Regions from separate parts of the Bacillus basilensis genome, predicted to be linked through region 2. Evidence: riboswitches for the same ligand, from Rfam matches in the RefSeq annotation. Region 2 holds a riboswitch; the other holds the start of a gene.
What was found. A riboswitch is a leader RNA that binds a small molecule or an ion and turns the genes downstream of it on or off. The one in region 2 is predicted to bind cyclic di-AMP.
Positions count from the first base shown of each region.

Region 1 (5,359 bases), on a different contig from region 2:
ATTCGATGGAACAAGAAGATGATGGCAGGTAAGAAAATAAGGATCGACCAAACTTGTGCAAATTTAGTTAAAAAGAACATGCTCATTACGATAAAACTAATAACTGCACCGATTAAATTAATCGTTAATCTCAAAGCCCATCCTTCTGGTTTTTCACGAAGCCATTTTAATACCATCCCAGTTTGAGAAAGTGTGAATGGAATAAATACACCTACTGCATATAACGGGATTAAATGTTCTGTTTGCCCTTGGAAGGCTACAATTAAAATAATCGAAGCGATTCCAAGTATAATAATACCGTTTGAGTAACCTAGGCGGTCTCCTCTAATCGTAAACATTCTCGGTATAAACTTATCTTTTGCAAGGTTAACTGCTAATAACGGAAATGCAGAATATCCTGTGTTAGCAGCAAGAATTAATATTAAAGCTGTTGTACCTTGTATGAAATAGTACATGAAATTACGTCCAAATGTTTGTTCAGCAATTTGAGAAACAACTGTTACTTCTTTACTTGGAGTAATTCCGTAATAATAAGCTAAGAAAACAATCCCTGAAAATAACACTGCAAGTAATGCTCCCATTGCAAGCAATGTTTTCGCTGCATTGTTAGGTGCAGGATCCTTAAAGTTTGGAATTGCGTTAGAGATCGCCTCTACACCTGTTAAAGCCGAACTACCCGATGCAAATGCTCGTAACAGTAAAAACAAACTAATTCCTGCAACCGGCGTTCCAATTGGCGTGTGTAAAGTCGGTGAAACGTGTCCCGTTAAAATATTATATATCCCTACACCAATTAATATAAATAGTGCTAAAACGAATAAATAAACAGGATATGCTAAAACGGAAGCTGATTCCGTTACCCCTCTTAAATTTAAAATAGTAATAAATATAACAAATATAATCGCAATGATTACATTATGTGCATGTAAACTAGGAAAAGCAGATGTTAGCGCATCTGTACCAGCAGACACACTTACCGCAACCGTTAAAATATAATCGACTAATAAAGATCCTCCAGCAATTAAGCCTGGGTTCATCCCTAAATTTTCTTTTGATACAACATACGCGCCCCCGCCATGCGGATAAGCAAAAATAATTTGTCGATAAGATAAAATAAGGGCTGTCAATAATACTAATACCCCAACAGCTATCGGAATAGAATACCAATAAGCGATTGCTCCAAGACCTGCTAAAGCAATTAATATTTGCTCTGGACCGTAAGCAACCGATGATAAAGCGTCAGAAGACAAAATTGCTAACGCCTTCGTTTTATTGAGCTTTTGTTCTCCAAGCTCAGTTGATTTTAACGGTCTTCCAATTAAAAATCTTTTAATAGATGAAACCACTGCTGTCCACTCTCCATTAATTTTGTACGAACTTTTCTGCTAGTTACAGCGGATAAACTATTTCTTCAGAAAACAAAAAATGTCTACAAGCCATAACGAAATAGACTTGTAGACATTATATTTTTTGTCGCACAAGCTCCACCTTCCTTCTCAATATAACGCTTACGAGGTTAGCTGTCGGATTCGGGCCTATGAGTAGCCCTACCTTTTTCAAGGATTCACCCCATTGGATTAAGTATTAATCCATAAGAACGGGTCCCCCGCACCATGCGGTTTCAGCGATTTAGAAAATTGAAACTGTGGATTATAATACTCCTTTATTTTCAAAATGTAAACAAAAATTTTGAAAAAGAAAAAATTTAAAATGATTGCGCATAATCCGCCGATAAATATACATAATGAATACTAAAAAATCGATAAAGGAGACCCATATGTCTAAAGAAAAGAAGCCTATTTTTTCCGATTCCTATTTAGATGCGTTAGCAAATGAAATTAATCAACTATACAGTAAACGTGAACAGGAAATAAATTTGACAGATAGAACGAAAAGAAATAAATAAATTGTCATAAAAAAGAAAGCAATACACTTATATATTGCTTTCTTTTTTATTTTTTCATACATCCAATTCTATTGCTGATCTGTTAAAGGTCATTTCTTCATACACTTTCAAATTTTGATATACTGCTTCTAATAATGGTGCTTCTATAGAAAATTGTTCTGCTACATCTAGTAAATATCCTTGTAAGTGCTTTCCTTCTATAGACGAACCTTTTTCCATATCCCGCTGCATCGATGACTTCATGTCATATGAAATTTTATCAATTGTTTTCATATGTTCCTTGGAAATCTCATCCTTAACTGGTGCCCCAATATATCTCATAATTTGCACACATTCTTCAAATAAGCTTCGGATAAAATCACGTCCACCTTCACTTTCACGGATTGGTCCTATTGGTGCACGCATTAATGTTGTCACACCTGACATTACAGTAATAAATAAATATTTATGCCACATATCTTGCGTAATATTTTCACTTAAAACAAAACTAGATTTCGTATCTGCAAATGCTTTAGAAATATGCTTTATTCTCTCTGGATCTTGAGACTTAATTTCTCCAAATACAAGTCTGTTGGCAGCGCTAGTTTGTACAATTTCTCCTTGATCGTTTAACGTCGTCTCGATAAAGCATAAACCGCCAATTACTTTTTCCTCGCCGAATTCTTTTTGTAATAATGATAAATGAGCGATACCATTTAACAATGGAATGATTACAGTATTTTTACCTACAAACAGCTTCAAATCTTGAATTGCCTCGTTTAAGTGATACGCTTTTGTTGAAAATAAAATAACATCAAATGGAGAAGTTCTATCTTCTTTCGTTATTAATTTCGGTTGGAAGGAAAAATCCCCGTTCATACTTCGGATTACAAGTCCTCCTTCCTCTAATTGTTTTTTCCGTTTACTACGAACAAGAAACGTAACATCTTCTCCCTTTTCAACTAATCGGCCACCAAAAAAGCCTCCGACGCCACCAGCTCCTAGTACTAAAATACGCATACAACATCCCCCTTTTCAAAATATAATCTTATACCTTTTAGTATACATAACATTATACATGTCCCCTACTAAATAAGCTGAATTTTCATTCTTTATATAGTATAAAACAGTGGTTATTTTCAAATGAATTTGGGCATGTTGTTTTTATAGCACATATGGAAAGGAAACAATGTAAATGGAGGCAATACAAACAATCGAGGAAAAAGATGTAACAACAGCTATATTTCAATTTATATTCCCGTTTTCTTTTAAAACTGGATATGAACAAAATATGTTCCCTTTCTTACAGAAAAATGATTTTCGCCCTTTTCGACTCGATCATCTTGAAAATGAAAATACATACTACGGAAAGTTTCAAGTTTCACATCAAAATATGGAAGCATACTATCTTTCATTTACAAATAAAATTCTATTTCCTCATTCAGCGCATCAAAAAGGATTACAGCGCTATTCTAAAGACCTTAATTCAAATGGATATTTAATAACAAATCTTATTTCTGTTCCATTCAAGATTCATTCTATTGACATAACACTTTGTCCTTATGAACTTGGCTTCTTAACCATTCGGACAGAAGTAGAAACAGCTCCAAAAATGTCATTATCAGAAGCAATCGAATTTGCCGCCCGCTTCCGTGTACTTGAAACTAAAAATGATACAAACGAAACGATTTGTATTGAGTGTAATGGAAAAAGATATTCCCAAGTGGAAAGGTTCATTTTCGGTTATTTATTTCATGGCGTAACAGACTTCTTTGAGAAGAAGAGATTAAGAAGCTCTTACTTTCAAACCTTTCCATTCTTTGAAGACCAAAGAATGTACGTTCAAACATTATTATCTATAAAAGAAGATATGGAACTTAATGAAGTGGATGTTTATCGTACTTCCAGTCTTTCCGGGTTAACAAGTGATGGTAGAGCATATGTGAGTGCAAATAATCTTCCTTATATTCATGATTATTTAAAACAACACGCTTACCAGAGATGGGCACCCAATCGCTATTTCATAATGGAAGAACATATTTTCACATGTGTAACAAATGAGGGAGAACACGAAATTACTAAACTTGCCAGTCAAATGTACGGGGAATTTTATTACGCTTTGTTATTAAATCTATTTCATAAAATCGTTTTATTAAAAATGGCAAACGCTTATGCTGAACTAAACATTGAACAAGATACAAATGAAATAGAGAAATTAATTTATTCAATCAATTCATTTACAGCGAATTACTTTTCTTTAGAGCTAGTATCCCAATCACAGAGTGAAGATATTTTCTTTCGCTTAAGAAAACTTTTTAACATCGAAATTTTATACTCGAACGCAAAACAAAATCTTGATAGTTTGTTTAAATATCAAGAAAATGTCGCTTCAAAAAAAGATAGCCTTTTGTTATTAATTTTAACCCTCTACTCTGTAGTAGGCCAAATGTTAGGATTTACTATGATTGATCTTTTAAGAAACACCGATTCAAACAAAATATCTTCGCCCCTTGAATTTTTCGCTCTTTTAATAGCAATTAGCGGTATAGTCATTTCACTTATTTTAGGTGCACAAGGGTTATATCAATGGGGGGTACAGCATAGAAGAAGAAAAGCATGGGTCAAACAAACAGTGTTATCTGCTGTGAAAGAGAAAGATGATGAGAATTAAAAAAGTTTATTTTCAAATTATCCATCTGTAGCGCGCTTCAGTACATGAAATTTTTACCAGCGATTTTTCAAATATATCAGCGAAACTCGAAATATATCAGCAAAACTCGAAATATATCAGCGATTTTTCGAACATATCGACTTACCGACAAAAACTGACAAAAAGAAGAAGTTACTCCAAAATGAACTTTGGAGTAACTTCTTCTCGTTTTGCTATACTCATTCGACTTACTTTCCTGCTTCGATTTGTTCTAACGCAGCAGCTACTTGTTCTTCAGTTAATTCATGTTGTATTACGTAGCGGTTACGTGGGCTTACACGGCATTCATGAGAACATGCACGTAAATATTTCGCTTCGTTTTCTTCAGAACATAAAATTTTCTTGTTACATTCTGGATTTGAACAGTTTACATAGCGCTCACAAGGTTCACCTGTAAAGTGGTCTTTACCAACAATAACATGTTCTTTTTGGTTTACTGGTACAGCGATACGCTCATCGAACACGTAACATTGTCCATCCCAAAGCTCACCTTGTACTTCTGGGTCTTTTCCGTATGTTACAATTCCGCCATGAAGCTGACTTACATCTTCATAGCCTTCTCGAACTAACCAACCAGAAAACTTCTCACAACGAATTCCACCTGTACAGTACGTTAAAATCTTTTTACCTTCAAGTGTTTCTTTGTTTTCTCTAATCCAGTCTGGTAATTCACGGAATGATTCGATATCTGGTTTGATCGCACCTTTGAAGTGTCCTAAATCAAACTCATAATCATTTCGTGCATCAATGATAACTGTATCTTC
Region 1 covers NZ_JBNTQO010000009.1:80,032-85,390, reverse strand. The annotation lists gene ACQVV1_RS17965 (APC family permease) at 1-1,346, opposite strand, end outside; cyclic di-AMP (ydaO/yuaA leader) riboswitch at 1,491-1,637, opposite strand; gene ACQVV1_RS17960 (hypothetical protein) at 1,778-1,906, shown strand; gene panE (2-dehydropantoate 2-reductase) at 1,961-2,905, opposite strand; gene ACQVV1_RS17950 (hypothetical protein) at 3,081-4,556, shown strand; gene trhO (oxygen-dependent tRNA uridine(34) hydroxylase TrhO) at 4,784-5,359, opposite strand, start outside.
Region 1: it holds a riboswitch for cyclic di-AMP, as region 2 does, so the genes downstream of both, ACQVV1_RS17965 (APC family permease) here and ACQVV1_RS09425 (SipW-dependent-type signal peptide-containing protein) in region 2, are expected to answer to the same signal.

Region 2 (13,960 bases):
ATAGTTGCAGTTAAACTCAAAGTAGAAATAAGCTACCGTCTATAATACGGTAGCCATTACGGAACATTATATTTCCGTTTATATATATTACTTAAAGTCGAAGAAGGAATTTGTTCATAACGAATTTTTCCTCCTGTTTCATCCACAATATACAAATTGTTTCCTATATAATATATTCCATCTTTTCGTTTTGAGTACACTGCATATCTTTCGTTTGGTAATACTGTTTTCACTTTCGTTAGCTGCCCATTTGGTTCTTGCCAATATATATCGGCACGGTCTACTAACGTAAGCATGCCAATTTGCTCTTCTTTTACTTTACGACCACTCCAACTCACAACGCGGTAACCAAGCTTATTTGCTTCATATTCAGGGCTCGTATGAAAACGAGAAATGATTACTTTTGTTTGTAATTGGACTCGATCATATAACCACTGTATATCCCTGTCATGCATGCGAATACACCCATTTGATTCCCTACTTCCAATCGTCCATTCCCGATTTGTCCCATGAATCGCATATTCATTCTTATCTAGCCCAAGCCATCTCGTACCAAGAGGGTTATTTGGTGCACCCCCAGCTATTTTTTTTCGATGGTATTCTTTATTTTTATATTTAGTTATAATACAAAAATTACCTTCAGGCGTAGGTGTACGATCTCTTCCAGTTGTTACGGGGAATGTTTTTGTATAATTTCCATTTTCAAAAAAAGACAACTGGTTTGTCGTAAGATTCACTAATATTAAATGATCTGTATCAGCAAAAGCACTAACCGGTAGGATGAAAAATAATAGTATGACGAAACATAACTTTTTCATCTATATCCCCCCTAGCGCTCACTATAATAAGTGGAATTAACTTTACTTTGCTCTTATAAATGAAAACTATCCATTTACAATAACTCCCCCATTTACATGTATCATCTGCCCCGTAACATAGGATGAATCCCCAGACGCTAAGTATACGTATGCTGGCGCTAATTCATATGGTTGACCAGGCCTCTGCATCGGAACATTGCTCCCGAACTGTGATACTTTCTTCTCATCAAAGCTTGATGGGATAAGTGGTGTCCAAATTGGCCCCGGCGCAACACCATTTACACGAATCCCTTTTTGCACTAACGATTGAGAAAGTGATCTTGTAAAAGCTACGATCGCTCCTTTCGTTGCGGAATAATCAATTAACGTTTCATTTCCTTCATACGCAACGATAGATGCCGTATTTATAATGACATCCCCTTGCTTTAAATGAGAAAGTGCTGCTTTCGCAACGTGAAAATAAGAAAAAATATTAATACGAAACGTTTTTTCTAACTGTTCCGCTGTAATATATTCTAATCCTTGCTGCGGATATTGCTGCGCGACATTATTTACTAAAACATTTAAGCTGCCTAACTGCTGTATGGTCTCTTGCACAATATCTTTACAATGCTGTTCATTACTTAAATCACCTGGCAACAATACACACTTTACGCCTTCTTTCTCAACATATTGTTTCGTCTCATTTGCATCTCCCTCCTCATCTAAATACGCAATCGCAATATTTGCCCCCTCTTTCGCAAAAGCAATGGAAACAGCTCGTCCAATTCCACTATCTCCACCTGTAATTAATACGTTCTTTCCTTTTAACTTTTCGCTTCCTTTATAATTGGGATCTTCAAACTGTGGTAGAGGATTCATTAATGATTCAATGCCAGGCTGTTTATTTTGATGTTGTGCAGGCATTGTTACAAAGTTTTTTTGCTGCGGCATAGCTTCTTTCAACTCCTTTTCCTTATCATGTGCATAATAAAACCTGAAATTCACACATCATGTTACGATTAATATTCGAATTTAAGACACAAAATATGAATTGTTGTAAACTTTTTATGTAAAACTATTGCAAAATAGTTAAAAAGCGAATATTATATATAACTGTTGTGAAAATTATTCGTAAACAGAAAGGATGTTTATATGTTTAACCTTTCAAAACATAAAACTTCTATTAAAACTGAAATTATGGCAGGTATTATTACCTTCTTAACAATGGCATATATCATTGTGGTAAACCCTGTTATCCTTGGGGATGCAGGTGTTCCATTTGAACAAGCATTTACAGCAACAATTATCGCTGCTGTTGTCGGAACATTATTTATGGCAATCTTTACAAACTTACCAATCGCAATTGCACCAGGTATGGGATTAAATGCTTACTTCTCTTACTCTGTTGTAAAAGCTCATGAAGGCATGACTTTCGCAATTGCATTCTCTGCTGTATTCGTAGCAGGTATGATTTTAATTTTGTTATCATTCACATCTTTCCGTACAAAATTAATGGAAGCAATTCCTGAAAACTTAAAACATGCAATTACTGCTGGTATCGGTCTTTTCATCGCCTTTATCGGTTTACGTTTAACAGGTATCGTTACAAAAAATGAAGCAAACTTAGTTGGGCTTGGTGACCTTCACTCTGCTCCAGTACTACTAGCATTAGCTGGACTTGGAATTACAATTGTCCTTATGTCTTTAAATGTAAATGGCGCACTATTTATCGGTATGCTATTAACTGGTGTTATTGCTTTCTTCACAGGACAATTAACATTCTCAAACGGTGTTACATCAATGCCAGGATTACCAGAAGGAATTATCGTTTCAAATCCAATCACTGCTGTATCTGACGTAATTAACTACGGATTATACGGCGTTGTATTCTCATTCTTCCTTGTTACACTATTCGATACAACAGGTACATTACTTGGCGTTGCTCAACAAGGTGGATTTATGAAAGACGGAAAGCTTCCAAAAGCTGGACGTGCTCTTCTATCTGACTCATTCTCAGCAACAATCGGTTCTATGTTCGGAACAACACCATCAACAGCTTACATTGAATCTTCTGCTGGTGTTGCAGCTGGTGGTCGTACTGGTTTAACAACAGTTACAGTAGCTGTTCTATTCGCACTAGCAGCATTCTTCGGACCATTAGTAAGTGCCGTTTCTGGTGTATCAGCTATTACTGCACCATCATTAATTATCGTTGGTAGTCTTATGATGGGTTCAGTTCGCCACATCGATTGGGACGCATTTGATGAAGCATTCCCAGCATTCTTAGTAATCTTAAGCATGCCACTTACATCAAGTATCGCAACAGGTATCGCACTTGGATTTATTTCATACCCACTTATGAAAGTGGCAAAAGGTAAATTCCGTTCTGTTCACCCACTTGTATATGTATTTGGAATTTTGTTTGCTTATCAATTGATTTTCTTACCACATTAAAATTCCTCTTTTTGAGGGATTTTTTTATACATAAAAAAATAGAGCATCGAATTTCGATGCTCTACTTTCCTTTTACAATAATCACACGAATTACTTTTAACACTTCTCATTCACCTGTAATTCATTACTATACTTTTGAATAAAAACTGATGAAATAACCATTATCATCCCTACACTACACCCAATAAGCTGATCCAGTAGCATTTCATCGTGAACGAACCAGCGTAGTAAAAATACCCCACCAAAAATAAGCAATATAGTAAATCCAGTATATCTAAGTCCTTTATATACATTTTCCATATGTATCACCTCTCCACATACTTTTATCCATAATATACCATAACAAAAACGCGCATAACCAATATTTATAATTAAAACCAATAATAAAAAGACTGCAGAGAAATTCTTCTCCACAGCCTTTTTATTATTTTTGCAAAAACGCCTGCAAATCTGCAAACTGTCTCTTTGCATCTTCATAGCCTTGCTCATATAAACTTTGTAGTTTTATCGCATCTTTTTCCATACGATCTACTTGAAGCGGCACTTCTGGACGAATAACAAATAAATTACCCGCTTGCTCTTCTTTTTCAATGTAGTGAAGTGTTTCATTATACACTTCATAACGACTCAGCATCGTGTTAACAAGGTTCGGATATTTTTTATATGCTTTCGCTGCAACCCAGCCAAATTTTGATTTCTTTTTTGCATAACCATGATTTCTCGTCAAAATAACGACTGATTTTTTAAATCCATCCTCCTGTGCTTTTCGAACTGGAATTGGATCAGAAATCCCGCCATCTAATAATTGCTTACCACGGTAATTTACTACTGGTGCAATGAAAGGTAATGAGCTAGACGCTTGTAATAAATTTAGCGCATCATCATTCGTTCCCTCTTTTTCAAAATAAACAGACTGTCCTGTTTCACAATCCGTTGTTCCTACAAGAAAGCGTTCGGGACTATTAAAATATGTTTCAAAATCAAACGGCACATGCTTTTCTGGTATTTCATGAAAAATGAAATCCATATCAAATAACTGACGTTTTCTCCATAAGTTTTTATACGATAAATACTTCGGATGTGATACATAGTCAATATTGACCGTTTTATTTCTATTTCTTTGTCTGGAAAGATACGACGCTGCATGACAAGCACCAGCTGATACACCGACTACATATGGAAAATATAAATCTTGTTCCATAAAGTATTCTAGTATCCCGCCCGTATATACACCACGCATACCGCCGCCTTCTAATACTAACCCCGTATTTTCAAGCATGTTATTCTCTCCTCTTTATATATTGACTCTTTAATTATTCACTATGTTAAGTATCTTTTTCTATTATATATGAGTTCTTTTAGAAATTATATTCAAACGGCTTGAAATGAAGGAGTTTTTTCTTCCAATTATATTTCCAAATGATCGGAGACATCCTTTATAAACCTTTGAATAAAGTCTTGCTCTTCTTTCGTATATCCATCTAAAAGTAACAGCCACTTTTCTTCAGCTTGTTTATGCAATTTATCATGAGCTTTATATATTTCATTTCCGCTTTCCGTTAAGCGGAAAAAAATTTCTTTTTGATTATCTAACATTTGTATCTTCTCAACGAATTGCTTTTGAAACAACTTTGTACAAATTTTAGAGATTGCGCCCTTCGTTATTCCCATTTCTGTCGTAATTGCCGTTACATTCATCAGACCATTTTTCCCGATACACTCGATCACATGTAACTCAGATAAAGACATACCACTTACACCTGTCTCACGAAGAAACTTCTCATTTTGTCCTTTCAAATGTTCTTCTTTTTTATGCAAAAGTGTACGAATGTCCGAAAGTATTTCCATTTGCTTCGTTGCATAATCCAATCCGTTCGCCCCCTAAGTTTCCAAAGAAACAATTTCACTATATACCATTTTAAAATCATTTTTTCATATTTACAAGTGAGAAAAACATGTTAAAATAAATTTAGTTTCCAAGGAAACAAAATAAAAAGGAGGTTAACACAATGAAAAAATCCAAACTAAATTTCATTTTATATGTTATCTGTATTAGTGCCTTACTCGGTTCCTTCGCTCAAAATATTTACACACCTATCTTGCCTATGATTCAAGCTTCTTTTCACACTTCTCTTTATCTTGTAAATGTAACAGTTTCAATTTTCACATTCGTTCTTGCGATTATGCAGCTCTTCTATGGACCTTTAATTGATACAAAAGGGAGAAAATCTGTCCTTATCCCTAGTTTAGTCATTAGTACAATTGGTTCAATTGGATGTGCTTTTTCGGCGAACGTTTATTTATTTCTATTTTTTAGAGCTGTTCAAGCTATAGGAATAGCAGCTATACCTGTAGTCGCAGCAACGATTATTGGTGATTTATTTGAAGGAAAAGAACGCGGAGAAGCAATGAGCCTCTATCAAATGTTACTTGCTCTCGCACCTGCGGTTGGCCCTCTAATTGGTGGTTATCTCGGCAGTATAAATGGCCACTTATCCGTATTTCTGTTTTTATCTATACTTGGCATTCTCTTATTAATTATAAACATTTCACTACTTCCAGAAACAAAACCAACTGTAATGAAGCAACCGCAAGCAAAAAAGAATTACTGGCTTATCTTAAAAAATACAACTGGATTTTCTATTACTCTTATTGGCTTTATTCAATTTTGTATTTACTTTTGCTTTCTCGTTTTTTTACCAAGCATTTTAACAAATTCATTTCACCTAACTGCAAGTGAAATCGGTCTTATGTTTATACCAATGTCCCTTTCCATCATGTTAGGAAGTTATTGCTATAAACTTTTGCAAAAACTTCTCACAACAAAGCAAGCTTTATTCATTACTAGTTTCTTCAATATTATATGTGTCACTTTATTCTCTTTCACATATAGCTTCAACATCCCATTCATCATTATCGTTACCTCTTTATACGGTTTTAGTATGGGACTGTCTATGCCAACTCACACTACTTTATTAACGGAAGAATTCGTACAAGAACGCGCAACTGCTATCGGTATGTACAACTTCATCCGCTATTTCGGTATGAGCACAGGGCCACTTGTAGGTGGATTTCTTTTATTTAATCAAAATTACTTTTGGATTTTCTTCCTAGGTGCAATTATGTTTCTAATCATAATCTTATATGCAATGAAAATGCTACGCTTCCCCGCCACACAAAAAGTAAAATAGAGACCTAAGATGGTCTCTATTTTACGCTCGTTGATCCGCAACAATATGAATATCAATATACTTCGTTTGTCTCATAATCTCATTTACAATCGAGCCTTTTCTTATTTCTTCCCACCTTGTTCTTGCCGATTGCCCCAGTAAAATTTGCGTTACTTGTAATCTTTTCGCGACTTCAATAATAACATCCGCTGGCTTTCTCCCTTTTGCCTCTTCTAACACAAAACTCGCATCAAATTGATTCGTGAGCGCCTTCCATTCTTCAATTGTTTGCTTTTTACCAGCTGAAAGAGAGTCTATATTTTCTCTTTCAACATTTAATACATACAATTCAGCGTTTAACCGATCAGCCATGCGCCATCCTCGTCTTATTAATTTCTCCGCTGTTGAGCTATATTGTACACAAACAAGAATTTTTTCTTTTACGCCATTCGGTTCTATTACTGTTTGGCTAATTTTCTCTTCCATATCATCAGCAACTTCACGAAGCGATAACTCTCTGAGTGCCCCTAGATTATTAAGCGTAAAGAAATTTTGTAAGCTTTGCTGAATTTTTTCTTCCTTATATATCTTTCCATCTATTAATCTCTTCCTTAATACCTCAGGTGTTGCATCAACGAGCTGAATTTCATTCGCCTTTTGCAAAATAAAATCTGGAATTCGTTCTCGTACTTTTATATTCGTAATTTGAGCTACAATATCATGAACACTTTCTAAATGCTGAATATTAAACGCTGATAATACGGATATACCAGCCTCTAGCAATTCTTGCACATCCATGTAACGTTTTTTATGTTTGGAACCTGGTATATTACTATGTGCCAGTTCATCAACTACGACTACTTGCGGTGCACGTTTTATAATTTCTTCCACATCAAGTTCATAAAATATTTTTCCTTTATACTGTATTTCTTTTAAAGAAACCTTTTCTAAATCTGCAATTGCTTCTTCCGTCTCTTTTCTTCCGTGCGTTTCAATTAAACCAATTACAATATCCATACCATCTTTTTTCATCTCTCTTGCATCAAAGAGCATTTTATAACTTTTCCCTACTCCTGGAGCAGCCCCCACATATAACTTTAACTTCCCGCGATTTTGCTGACGAATATATTCTAAATACTCTTCTGGTGTTCGCCTTTGAAAAGTTGGTTTATAGTCATCCGCATACAAAACATTCACAACCTTTCTTTCGAAACAACGCTACCTCAATCCGTTAGATTGAGGTAGCACTGTTACTATTTCATTAATTTCTGTAATTCTAAATTTAACTTTAAAACGTTCACGCGGTTTTCTCCAAATAAGCCAAGTGCCGCATCTTCCGTTTGATCTTTAATCAATTGATCCAGCATTTCTTTCGAAATATTCGTTAATTTCGAGATGCGCTCTACCTGTACGGAAGCTGCCTTCGGACTAATGTCAGGATCAAGCCCTGAACCTGAATTTGTCACTAAATCGATTGGCACTTCTGTAACCGGAACAGTGGGATTTTGTTTCTTCCAATCTTCAATACTTTTCTCTACTCGTTTCTCTAAATCTGGATTAGACGGTGCATAGTTATTTGAACCAGACGCTTCTGCTTTATATTCAATACTAGAGACACGTCCATGAAAATAACGTGGATCTGTGAAATTTTGACCGATTAATTTAGAACCAATCACTTCATTTTTATCATTATATATTAGACTTCCATCCGCATTATCCTTCATTACTGCTTGCGCAATACCAGTAACAATAAGCGGATATACAAGGCCGCACAACACTAAAAATGTAAAAGTAATACGTATAATCGGTGATAGTATACTTTGTTTCTTCGCCATCTTTTTCCCCTCTTCCTTATATGAACAAACCGACAATCATATCAATTACTTTAATTCCAATAAACGGTACAATCACTCCGCCCAGCCCATAAATAAGTAGGTTTCGGCCAAGTAGTGCATTCGAACTCATCGGTTTATATGCGATACCTTTCATCGCCAATGGAATGAGTAATGGAATAATAACTGCATTAAATATTAATGCTGATAAAATCGCTGACAGTGGTGATGTTAATTTCATAATGTTCAATGCTTCCATTTGCGGAATTGCAAGTGTAAACATCGCTGGAATAATAGCGAAATATTTCGCGATATCATTTGCAATACTAAACGTCGTTAACGCACCACGTGTCATTAACAATTGCTTACCGATTCCTACAACCTCAATAATTTTTGTTGGGTTCGAATCTAAATCAATCATATTTGCTGCTTCTTTTGCAGCTGTCGTTCCGCTATTCATTGCTAATCCAACGTCAGCCTGCGCTAATGCCGGCGCATCATTTGTACCATCACCTGTCATCGCTACAAGTTTCCCTTTATCTTGCTCTGCTTTAATAACAGAAATTTTATCTTCTGGTTTACACTCGGCAACGAATTCATCTACCCCTGCTTCTTTTGCAATTGTTGCTGCTGTTAATGGGTTATCCCCTGTACACATAACCGTTTTAATCCCCATTTGACGCAACTGTTCAAAACGTTCACGCATGCCAGGTTTTACTGTATCTTTTAAATAGATTAAACCGTAAATACGATTATTTACTGCAACTACAAGTGGTGTTCCGCCCTCTTTTGAAATGAAATCTGCTTTTTGATTTACATCTTTCGGAATCGTGCCACCTTGTGACTGAACCCATTCAATTACGCTACCTACAGCACCTTTTCTCACTTTCGTTCCGTCCTGTAAATCAACACCACTCATTCTCGTTTCTGCTTTAAATGGAACAAATTCACCTTTTTCTGCAATTTCTCGATTATATGATATAGACTTCGTTTTTACATATTCTATAACTGATCGACCTTCTGGTGTTTCATCTAAAACTGAGCTAATAGCAGCCCACTTTCCAACTTGCTCAATCGTTTCATTTCCTACAGGTAATAATGTATGAGCCATTCGGTTCCCGAAAGTAATCGTACCCGTTTTATCTAAAATAATTGTATTAATATCACCCGCAGCTTCCACTGCTTTACCCGACATCGCTAACACATTAAACTTTGTCACGCGGTCCATCCCGGCAATACCAATTGCCGATAATAATCCACCAATTGTCGTTGGAATTAAACAAACTAACAACGCTACAAGTACAGCTGTATCAATTTGAAATCCTAAGTAATTTGTAAAAATCGGCAGCGTCACAACAACGATTAAGAAAATAAGCGTTAAACTCGTTAATACTGTATTTAAAGCAATCTCATTCGGCGTTTTTTGACGAGAAGCCCCTTCTACTAACGAAATCATTTTATCAATAAATGATTCCCCAGGATTACTCGTAATGACAATCGTAATCTCATCACTTACAACCATCGTACCGCCTGTTACGGAGCAAAAATCACCTCCGGCTTCTTTTATTACAGGAGCTGATTCCCCTGTAATCGCAGATTCATCGACAGACGCTAATCCTTTTATTACTTCCCCATCACTTGGAATCATTTCTCCTTGTTTTACAATAACAACGTCACCTTTTCTAAGATCAGTTGCTGAAACTTGAACGGTGTCTCCATTTTCTTTTACAACATTTGCAAATACATCTTTCTTCGACTGTTTTAAGGAATCGGCTTGCGCTTTCCCCCGACCTTCCGCTAAAGCTTCTGCAAAGTTAGCAAATAAAACTGTAAATAATAGAATGAGAGAAACTGTTATATTAAACCATCCTGGTACACTACTAGAACCACTTGGAAGAAACGATAAAATGAACGTAATGATAAATCCAATTTCCACAACAAACATAATTGGATTCTTTATCATGACTTTCGGACTCAATTTCGCAAAGGATTGTTTCATCGCATGTGTCACGATATCACGATCCATCGCTTTCACTTGTCTAACCTCATCTTCTACAGCATGTATTTGTGACTGATTTACTCTTTTTTCTTTTACTACTACCAGTCTCATCATTTACCCTCCATTACTTCAATGTAAGAAATTCTGCAATTGGACCGAGTACTAACATCGGGAAGAATGTTAATGCACCGACAATTACAATTGTTCCGATGAAAATGCCGCCAAATAAACTATTATCCGTACGGAACGTTCCGACTGTTTCTGGTACAACCGTCTTTTCTTTCAATGAAGCTGCGACAGCTAGCATCGTAATTAAACTGAAATAGCGACCTAAAAACATAACTAAACCAGTTGTAATATTCCAAAACGGTGTATTATCCGCTAATCCTTCAAATCCAGATCCGTTATTCGCAGCTGACGATGTATATTCATATACCACTTGCGTCAAACCGTGGAAACCGGAATGAGAAATAGCATCCGTTCCTAAACTTGTTGAAAGAGCTAATGCTGAAAATCCTAAAATAAGCAGTGGATGAAATAGTATCGTTACCGCAATTAACTTCATTTCCTTACCTTCAATTTTCTTACCTAAAAACTCTGGTGTCCGTCCGACCATCAATCCAGATATAAAGACTGCGATAATCGCATACATAATAATGTTCACAAAACCTGCTCCAACGCCGCCATATACTGTATTTAACATCATATTTACAAGTGGAACTAACCCACCAATTGGTGTTAACGTATCATGCATCGTATTAACAGCCCCTGTTTCAGCAGCTGTCGTTACAGTCGCATAAAGGGAAGAAAATACTGTTCCGAACCTTACTTCTTTTCCTTCTGTACTTCCTTGTACGTGTTCAATACCCATTCCATTTAATGCCGGATTCCCGTTTAGTTCAGATGTCGTAATCGTTATAAACCCTAGTAAAAACACCATGAATAGTGAAACGAAAAGAATACGTCCTTGTTTTTTATTTCCTACCATTCGTCCGTACGTGAATGGTAGTGCTGTTGGCAATAACATCATAAGCATCATTTGCAAAATATTACTCATTTGTCCTGGGTTTTCAAAAGGATGTGTAGAGTTTGCCCCGAAAAATCCACCACCGTTATTCCCAAGTTCCTTAATTGAAACGAATGATGCAACTGGCCCACGTAAAATACTTTGCTTCGCGCCATCAATCGTTTGTGCCGTAACTGCTCCGTCTAACGTTTGTGGTACGCCAAGTGCAACAAACGCTAGTGCCGCAATACATGCGATAGGAAGAAAAACTCTCGTTAACGCTCTCGTAAAATCAACGAAAAAGTTACCGAGTTCTTTTCCAGCCAGTCCTCTTATAAATGCCATAACGAGCGCTAAAGTCGTTGCCGGTGCTGCAAACATTAAGAATGTAATTCCGATTAATTGTGATAAATAAGATAAACCATTTTCACCGCTATAATGCTGTAAGTTTGTATCAGCCATAAAACTAATTGCTGTATTAAAAGCGAGCGTAGGCTCCATTCCTTCAATGTGTGCTGGATTTAATGGCAATACTCCTTGTAATCTGAAAATGAAATATACTACAACAATCATAAATCCATTTAATAAAACTAATGATAATGCGTACTGTTTCCACGTTTGATTGTATTCTTTTACACCCGCAATTTTAAAAATAAGTTTTTCAAAAGGCCCGAATACTTTATCTAGCTTTTTACTACCTTGAAAGGCTTTCTCTAAATAAATTCCCGTTGGCTTTGCCACAAGAATAAACAATAGCATTGTAATAACAACTGCGACCCAGATCATAATGAATGACTCCCCCTAATTAAAACTTTTCCGGATTTAATAATGCATACACTAAGTACAACGTAATTACTGCAACAATAACCGATAAGGCAATCGTCATGATTGCTTCCCTTCTTTCACAACTTTATCTGACCAACTTGCAAGACTTGCCATCGATGCGACTAACACAACAAAAATCCCGATCATTACAACATCTAACATAGCTATCCCTCTTCCCATTGTAAAAATTTACCATTAGATTATCAAAAAAAGAACACTAAGCTCTACTTAGTGTTCGAAATGAACAACACAAAGTAAACCTCCTCTCTAAACGCTTACGAGGTTAGCTGTCGGATTCGGGCCTAAAGAGTAGCCCTACTTTCAAAACTGAAAGATTCACCCCAAGTGACGATGCACAAAATTGGTTCCCCCGCTCCATTTCTGGAACTCAGCGATTTTAGGTTTTTTTGGAAATTTTATGAATGATTTATGAGAGTAAATATACTCCTCTATATTTAACTTGTAAAGAGGCAAATTACTGAAAATAAGAAAATATCCATCTGTTTAAACGCTTACATTTAGTGTTATTAATATTCTTTCATCTGTTTTCTCGTCTTTTCTTTCTTTTTCACAGAAATAACCTTTTAAATACGAAATAAAAAGAGCGAATGACATGAAGTGCATAGCTTGTTGCACTTCGCATTCGCTCTTTTTTTATACACTATTTATTCCCCTCGTAAAAAAGCACGTAAATTTCTCCCGCGAATATAAACTTGTGACAATTCTGCATGTAGCTGCTCATATTCGATAACATCTGATTTTAAATATAAAGCGTCTTTTGATGGTAATATGATATAGGGCCTTGGAAAAATAGGATCGAGCACCACCAATTCTTGAACTCGCTCTACCGATACTGCCCAACGATTCGCTATATCTCCTAATAATAACACCTTCATTTTCTTCTCCCCCGCCTTATTCAAAACATAAAAAAGAAATATTATCACAATTCGTAAACACGACAAATGTAGCTCCAATTGTTTCATAGAGCCTCGCTGGATATCGTTTATTTTTTGTAACAACAGTAATAGGCGCTTGGAAAGAAAAACGAATGTGTTCTGTAAAGAAGCTAACGATTGGAAGCTCATCCCCTAGCAGAATCACCTTCTTAATACACTCACAAATACTAGTAAAATCCTGCTTCTTACTACAACTATACGTCCAATCAAATCCACAATTCCTAACTTCAGCCGCTATCTCTTCATTTGCTGTAAAAATAATTAACTCATGTTGAAAAGCTACTAAATCTATTAAACTATTTACCTTGCTTTCTTCTCCAACACAAATAAGTGTTAGTTCCATATACCTCATCCTCCTTAGCATAAAAGAACTCAAACATAGATTGATATTCCCCTATACTAATCAGATCGATGAAGTGATGTATCCATCATGGCACCGTCCTCTCTCAAGACGCTTACGAAGTTAGCTGTCGGATTCGGACTTTGAGAGTAGCCCTACTTTCAAAATTGAAAGATTCACCCCTAGTGACACTGCACAAATTGGTTCCTCCGCTCCATAGAATTGGACTCAGCGTATTACAAAAATGTATTCTGGCTGATATATTACTCCTGTATTTGGAAAAAGTAAACAGAAAAAAAGCCAGTTATAAAACTGACTTTTCTATTATTCATGCTTATGCTTTATTCAATTTGTATGCAAAGTGATTCGTCGGTCCATGACCACTTCCAATATTCAACGGTTCTTCAATTGCTATACTAATAAATTGTTTAGCCTCTTGAACTGCCTCTTCCATCGAGTATCCTTTCGCAAGTCCAGCTGTAACTGCTGACGCAAATGTACAGCCGCTTCCGTGTGTTTGCTTTGAAGGAATTCGCTCACTTCTAAATTCAATAAAATCTTCTCCATCAAAGAGTAAA
Region 2 covers NZ_JBNTQO010000004.1:13,190-27,149, reverse strand. The annotation lists gene ACQVV1_RS09485 (L,D-transpeptidase) at 57-818, opposite strand; gene ACQVV1_RS09480 (SDR family oxidoreductase) at 885-1,751, opposite strand; gene ACQVV1_RS09475 (NCS2 family permease) at 1,953-3,254, shown strand; gene ACQVV1_RS09470 (hypothetical protein) at 3,351-3,554, opposite strand; gene ACQVV1_RS09465 (patatin-like phospholipase family protein) at 3,679-4,533, opposite strand; gene ACQVV1_RS09460 (MarR family transcriptional regulator) at 4,662-5,123, opposite strand; gene ACQVV1_RS09455 (MFS transporter) at 5,264-6,445, shown strand; gene kdpDN (KdpD-like non-kinase potassium sensor) at 6,467-7,621, opposite strand; gene kdpC (K(+)-transporting ATPase subunit C) at 7,678-8,259, opposite strand; gene kdpB (potassium-transporting ATPase subunit KdpB) at 8,276-10,366, opposite strand; gene kdpA (potassium-transporting ATPase subunit KdpA) at 10,380-12,047, opposite strand; gene ACQVV1_RS09430 (potassium-transporting ATPase subunit F) at 12,067-12,147, opposite strand; gene ACQVV1_RS09425 (SipW-dependent-type signal peptide-containing protein) at 12,144-12,248, opposite strand; cyclic di-AMP (ydaO/yuaA leader) riboswitch at 12,345-12,490, opposite strand; gene ACQVV1_RS09420 (hypothetical protein) at 12,752-12,982, opposite strand; gene ACQVV1_RS09415 (hypothetical protein) at 12,999-13,385, opposite strand; cyclic di-AMP (ydaO/yuaA leader) riboswitch at 13,479-13,626, opposite strand; gene thiD (bifunctional hydroxymethylpyrimidine kinase/phosphomethylpyrimidine kinase) at 13,717-13,960, opposite strand, start outside.